2 regions of the Fictibacillus sp. B-59209 genome follow, and region 2 is predicted to be linked to the other one. Evidence: riboswitches for the same ligand, from Rfam matches in the RefSeq annotation. Region 2 holds a riboswitch; the other holds the start of a gene.
The links. Region 2 has a riboswitch for FMN ahead of ribE (riboflavin synthase). Riboswitches for the same ligand answer to the same signal wherever they lie in the genome.

Region 1 (3,423 bases), on a different contig from region 2:
ATTTTATTGAAAATATGTACATTAACCCAACCAATGTATGCGAAGCAACTTGCAGCTTCTGCGGTTTCAAGCGGAAACCTGGTGAAGAAGGCGCCTATACAATGAACGAAGAACAGCTGCTTGAGTATGTTGAAAAGCGATGGAATGATAATATCCGCGAATTCCATATTGTCGGCGGCCATAATAATGAAGTGCCTTTTGACTACTATCTGGACACCATTCGTGTTCTAAAAAAACATTATCCAAATGCTGCAATCAAAGCCTATACAGGAGCAGAAATTGAGTTTTTTGCACGCTTATCTGGTTTGTCCATGAAAGAAGTATTAGAGGAACTTGTTAAAGCAGGACTGGACACGATGCCAGGAGGCGGTGCAGAAATTCTAACTGAACGCTATCGTGAAAAAATGAGTCCGGATAAAGCTTCTACCGATCAATGGCTGGAAGCCCATGAGATTGCTCACGGTCTTGGACTTCGTACTCATGCAACCATGCTGTACGGTTCTATTGAATCAAAAGAAGAACGCTTGATTCATATGGACAGACTTCGAAAGCTTCAAGATCAAACAAACGGATTTATGGTGTTCATTCCGCTTGCGATGCAGCCAAGAACAGCTTCCATGGGGCTTACCCGGCGTACGTCAGCTTTTGATGACATGCGCACGATCGCTATCAGCCGCTTGATGCTCGATAATTTTGACCATGTTAAAGCGTACTGGATCAACATCGGTGTACAATTAACACAGATGGCCTTGACTTTTGGTGCTGATGACATTCACGGAACTTTGATTGAAGAAAGAATTTCTCACTCTGTTGGTGCCCTCACTTCTCAAGGCATTACGCGTAAAGAATTGGTGCATTTAATAAAAACAGCCAACAAGAAACCTGTTGAACGCGATACGTTCTATAACATCATCAAAGAATATTAAACAAAAACTGCCGGAAGCATCCGGCAGTTTTTGTTTAAAGTAAATTCACGGAAGTAATGTCTAGCTTCAGCGCCCCAGTCCATGAGGGCGCTGAAGCTTTTCTTCCTATCTTAATTTTTCTTCTGTCCAGAAGTAATCATCATCTGCGTTTAAGATGGTCAGCTTGCTGTGGCAGCATGGCATGACCAGCAGCTGCTTGATGCCTTCCTTTGCACTGTTCAGCTTTTCTTCAGAGAATGCCGTCAGCACATTGGACTTATGGCAGAACGGGCATTCATTTATATAGATATCGTCCATCATTTTATCGTAAGGCCAAGAATTCTCAAATGTCAGCATAACCACTGGCTTCTTTCTCAGAACAGCCAGATTTCCCCTCCTTGCATAGATTATTTCCTACCTATTGTATACCAGAAGACCAAGCATCTGTGTGATTTCTTTTACCCATTCTTTTCGGTTCATAACCTTATTCTATTTCCAAGGCTTTTTTCAAAAAGCTTGTTGCATTTTGAACATTTCTGCATAGAATCTTCCTTGACAAGTTGATTGGAGTGGAAGGTGCGAGACTCCTGCGGGGGTCGCGTGACAGGTAAGACCCAAAGGCGCTTGCGCCGTGGGGCTTACCGCACGCCCCGCGGAAAGCGAGCAGCCTGGAACGGAAATCAACCACTATCAAGTACAACAATGAAAACGAAACAGCAACTTCCAAAAACCCACTAAACTTTTGTAAGTCAAAATGGTTCCCAAATTCCTTTTTATGCAGTATAATAAGCAATGTATTCTACAAAAAAATAGCGATCCATCTTCGGGGCAGGGTGAAATTCCCGACCGGCGGTATTTGAAGATTCCCTCTTCATCAGCCCGTGAGCTCATGAGAAGAGCTGAAACACATCGTTTCGTTGCTTCTTGTCTGCTGATCTGGTGTAATTCCAGAGCCGACAGTAAAGTCTGGATGGGAGAAGATGACGGTGCATTGTTCAGTTCTTTTACAATAAAGAGATCTATTGTAAAACGACTGAGCCCTCGCTCAGCTGCATTCTAAGGACATACCGTTCTTAAAATGTTTATTTGATGATGCCTGACACTCTCCCTTAGCTTCTATAAAAAGCTAAGGGTTTTCTATTGTTGTCAGGGGTGCACTGCATTTGAAATCAGAGATGGCGCAACAAAAGGAGAGATTTCAACATGCAAAAGGGAAAAGTGTATAAGATGGTGGCTGTTTCCATGCTAAGCAGCATTGCGTACGTATTACAGTTATTGGATTTTCCGTTTCCAGGTCTTCCATCATTCCTGCAGATTGACTTCAGCGAAGTCCCTGCATTGCTTGCAGCGATTGTCTTTGGACCGCTCGCAGGAATTGCCGTTGAAGCAATTAAGAACTTCCTTCATTACGGAATTGTCGGCAACCTGACAGGGGTTCCAGTTGGAGAACTGGCAAACTTTATCGCTGGATCGATCTTCATTGTTCCTGTCTCCTATTTCTTCCGCAAATACCGTACTACGAAGGGCTTATCCGCAGGGTTGGTCAGTGGAACAGTCTTAATGACGTTAGCGATGGGGGTATTGAATTACGTGCTGATCCTTCCCGCTTACACATGGTTCCTGAACTCACCGCAAATGTCCGGTGATGCGATGCTGAACCTGATCTTAGTAGGGATTGCACCGTTCAATGTGATCAAAGGATTACTTATCACAATTTTATTCATTGTGTTATATACAAGGATTCAGCCTTGGCTGAACAGACAATATCAGCATTCTTAAAAAATGCAGAAAAAGCTGGCTCACTCGATGAGCCAGCTTTTCTATTGATCCAGGCAGTTTACATTAAGTTTGATCGGACAGTAAATGTTACGTTTTGGCCAGTATTTCTTTCATTTCCGCCAGTAAAATCTGTTTTTTGGCAAGTAAATTCCCGTTTTGGCCAGTTAATGCATTTATAAGTCGTTTAGAACTTCATCTTTGTTGCCAAACTAACGCTGAATATAAAAAAACACCATTTCCGCGGAGGAAATCGTGTTTTTTATTAAAACATCGGATTTTGTTCTAAAAATTTATAAACGTTCTCGACCAGCTCGTCCGGTGTTTCACCGCGTACAATTTCTCCGTTCACTAAAGCGAATAGAGAACGGGCACAGTGCCCACAATATCCGAGACAGCCGTATTCAATCACATCAAGGTCATAATCCTGTTCCAATTTCTCTAGTGCACGCTGTGAGCCGTTGGCCAGGTTGCTGACACAAAATTCGATAATCGGCTTCATCTTTTCACCTCGCCTTACTTTTCTATCCTATCTTGTACGAACAGGACAGTCAAACCCTTTACCTTGTCCCCTTCAGTTTTTCATTAAAATGGTTGAGAAATTATAGTAAAATGCTATACTTAGAAGTGTTTGAATGTGAAATCGCTTCCGTTGAAGCCTGTAGAAAACGTTGATTTACTGCTATTATTGATGAGATTAGTACACATTGTGCCATAGAAAGAAGGGAAAGACAATGAAACA
Region 2 (3,423 bases):
CGAAGAACACAACGACAAAGCCTGGTATGAGATCGACCGGGATAAGTTTCCGGAACTTGCTGAAAAGTACGAAGTCATGGGAATCCCAAGCTTGCTTTTGTTTAAAAATGGGGAGAAACTCGCCCATCTTCACAGTGCCAATGCAAAAACACCAGAAAACGTTCGTGCTTATCTGGAGAGCCTTCCAGTATAAAGGAATAATAAAAGCCGCCTCATAAATTGTGAGGCGGCTTTTCTCTGTACATCCGTGACATCACATTGCATACCAACTACATCAAATTACGGTACCATTAATATTACGAATAGGCATGAGAGGATGAAACACGCCTAAGCCGCCACGCTTCCTGTCACGATTAATCTTGTGATAAATTAGGAAACATAACTAAGTACTTTAACACGAAGGGATTGTGGAGAATGAACGAAACGATAAAAAATATTCTTTCTCACCGGTCGATCCGCCGGTTTAAAGATGAACCGATTCCGCAAGAAACCATTGAAACGCTTGTCCAATGTGCTCAGTCTGCTTCCACTTCCAGCTATCAGCAAGTATATTCCATCATAGGAGTGGAGGAACAGAGTTTAAAGGATAAGCTTGCTGAATTGGCAGGCAATCAAAGCTATGTGGCCCAGAACGGCTACTTCTTCGTCTTTTGCCTTGATTATCACCGCCATAAGCTTATGGCTGAAATGACAGGCGGAAATGTTGATGCGACCGTACAATCCAAGGAAGGATTCATGGTAGGGATGATCGATGTTGCTCTTGCCTCACAGAACCTTGCTATAGCTGCAGAATCGCTCGGCTTAGGCATCGTCTATATCGGGGGTATTAGAAACAATCTTCCGGAAGTCTCCGAGCTGCTTCGCTGCCCTGACCATGTAGTGCCGCTGTTCGGCATGGCTGTCGGCTTTCCTGATGCCTCCCCTGGTTTAAAACCGCGCTTGCCTCAAGAAGCCGTCTTCCACAAAAATCAGTACAAGGATGATGAAAAAGCGCTACCGGTCTTAAAGGAATTCGAGATGAAAACGGCAGAGTACTATAAAGAGCGCACAGGCGGAGCCCGGGATGAAGGGTGGGCCACTCAAATGGCGAGAGTAATGGCGCAGCCAAAGCGGACCTATATGAAAGAATTTATTGAGTCGAAAGGGCTTGATAAACAATAGCAAGAAAAAGTTCTGAGATATGATGTTTGAAATGAAAATAAAACAACGTTATACTGGAATCATGCTTTACAATTAAATATGTTTCCTTCGGGGTCGGGTGAAATTCCCAACCGGCGGTGATGAGGATTTGTCCTCTTAGTCCGTGACCCGGCTGTGCAGTGTGCATAGACGGTGGATCTGGTGAAACTCCAGAGCCGACAGTATAGTCTGGATGGGAGAAGGAATGAAGAACGCTTATTTGGCATTGTTTAAAAATACAATCCTTGAAAGCTTATTTCGTCATAACTGTTTATTGATGCTACGAGTTTATTCAGAACAATAAATAGGAACCCCTGGGAGAATTGTGTCTTCCGGGGGTTTTTTGTTTCTGATGCTTAATCATCAAGTTCAGCCCATTCCTTAAATTAAGATATTTCAATAATAAACGACAGGGGGTGAATGAATGTTTACAGGAATCATAGAAGAATTAGGAACCATTGAAGGTATAAAAAAAGGCAATGAAACAATTGTACTCACCATTTCAGCTGCAAAAGTTCTCGTTGATGTACAGCTCGGGGACAGCATTTCTGTAAACGGAGTTTGTCTCACGGTCACAACCTTTTCTGAAAAGAGCTTCACTGTTGATGTGATGCCGGAAACGTACAGAAGTACAGGGCTAAAAGGATTGTCATTCCATTCCAAAGTCAACTTGGAGCGGGCCATGGCGTCCGGCGGAAGGTTTGGAGGACACTTTGTCAGCGGACATATCGACGGAACGGGAGAGATTGTCCAGAAGCGGCCAGAAAAAAATGCCATCTATTATGACATTAAAGTACCGCAGCACCTTGCGAAATACCTTTTGCTGAAAGGTTCAGTTGCTGTAGATGGAACGAGCCTGACGATCTTTGGACTGACAGATGATACGTTTACGATCTCCTTGATCCCCCATACGGTCTCACATACCGTACTGGGTGCAAAAGCAAAGGGAGATTCGGTAAACATCGAGTGCGACATGCTTGGAAAATATGTTGAAAAATTTATGTCCGGTAAGACTCAGCCGGAGAACAAGAAAACAGCCATCACGATGGACTATTTAACGGAGCACGGATTCTAGAGGCAAAGGAGGGTTTTACATGTTTCACAGTATAGAAGAGGCCGTACAGGATTTAGTTATGGGAAAACCAGTAATTGTGGTAGATGATGAGGATAGAGAGAATGAAGGTGACTTTGTTGCCATTGCAGAAAAAGTCACACCCGAAACCGTAAACTTTATGGCCAAGCATGGAAGAGGGCTGATCTGTGCGCCTATCGATGAGCAGCTTGCTGCTAAGCTTGAGCTCTCTCCAATGGTCAGCCATAACACAGACCCTCATGGAACAGCCTTTACGATCAGTATTGATCATAAAAGTACCACAACCGGCATTTCTGCACTTGAGCGGGCAGTTACCATTCAAAAGATGGTGGAGGAAGAGTCGAAGGGAGCTGATTTTAAACGCCCGGGACATATCTTTCCCCTGATCGCAAAAAAAGGCGGCGTCCTTCAGCGTGCGGGCCATACGGAAGCTGCTGTAGACCTGGCGATTCTGGCTGGTTGCAAACCGGCGGGGATGATCTGCGAGATCATGAATGAGGATGGAAGCATGGCAAGGGTGCCTGAACTGCAGGAAATCGCCCGAGAACATGACTTGAAGTTCATCACCATCAAGGATTTAATCCAATATAGAAACCAGAAGGAAAAGCTGGTGGCTAAAGAAGTTGAGATTAAGCTTCCGACGGAATACGGAGAGTTTACGGCAATCGGTTTTACCAACCTAATCGATGATAAAGAACATGTGGCCCTCGTTAAGGGTACCATTGACCCAGATCAGCCAGTGCTTGTGAGGGTTCACTCGGAATGTTTAACAGGGGATGTATTTGGTTCCCGCCGCTGTGACTGCGGACCTCAGCTTCACGCAGCGCTCCGCCAGATCCAGGAAGCTGATTCTGGTGTGCTTTTGTACATGAGGCAGGAGGGCAGAGGGATTGGACTTCTTAATAAAATGAAGGCCTACAAGCTCCAGGAAGAGGGCTACGATACGGTAGAAGCCAATGAAAAGCTTGGATTCGCACCAGATCTCAGAAATTATGGTATCGGAGCACAAATCTTGAAAGAGCTCGGTATAAAGAAGATGCGCCTGCTGACGAATAATCCGCGAAAGATTACAGGATTAAAAGGCTATGACCTTGAAGTGGTGGAGCGCATAGCGATTCAAACGCCGTCAAATAAGGATAACGAAAATTATT

Region 1: another riboswitch for FMN. It lies ahead of P4361_RS02930 (ECF transporter S component); the one in region 2 lies ahead of ribE (riboflavin synthase).

The regions. Positions count from the first base shown of each region.
Region 1 is NZ_JARMMC010000005.1:118,826-122,248, reverse strand. Features, by position in the region: gene mqnE (aminofutalosine synthase MqnE) at 1-926, shown strand, start outside; gene P4361_RS02935 (hypothetical protein) at 1,032-1,262, opposite strand; FMN riboswitch at 1,721-1,891, shown strand; gene P4361_RS02930 (ECF transporter S component) at 2,109-2,684, shown strand; gene P4361_RS02925 (YuzB family protein) at 2,947-3,183, opposite strand; gene P4361_RS02920 (NAD(P)/FAD-dependent oxidoreductase) at 3,416-3,423, shown strand, end outside.
Region 2 is NZ_JARMMC010000010.1:57,286-60,708, forward strand. Features, by position in the region: gene P4361_RS07770 (thioredoxin family protein) at 1-193, shown strand, start outside; gene nfsA (oxygen-insensitive NADPH nitroreductase) at 415-1,161, shown strand; FMN riboswitch at 1,241-1,388, shown strand; gene ribE (riboflavin synthase) at 1,604-2,254, shown strand; gene P4361_RS07785 (bifunctional 3,4-dihydroxy-2-butanone-4-phosphate synthase/GTP cyclohydrolase II) at 2,274-3,423, shown strand, end outside.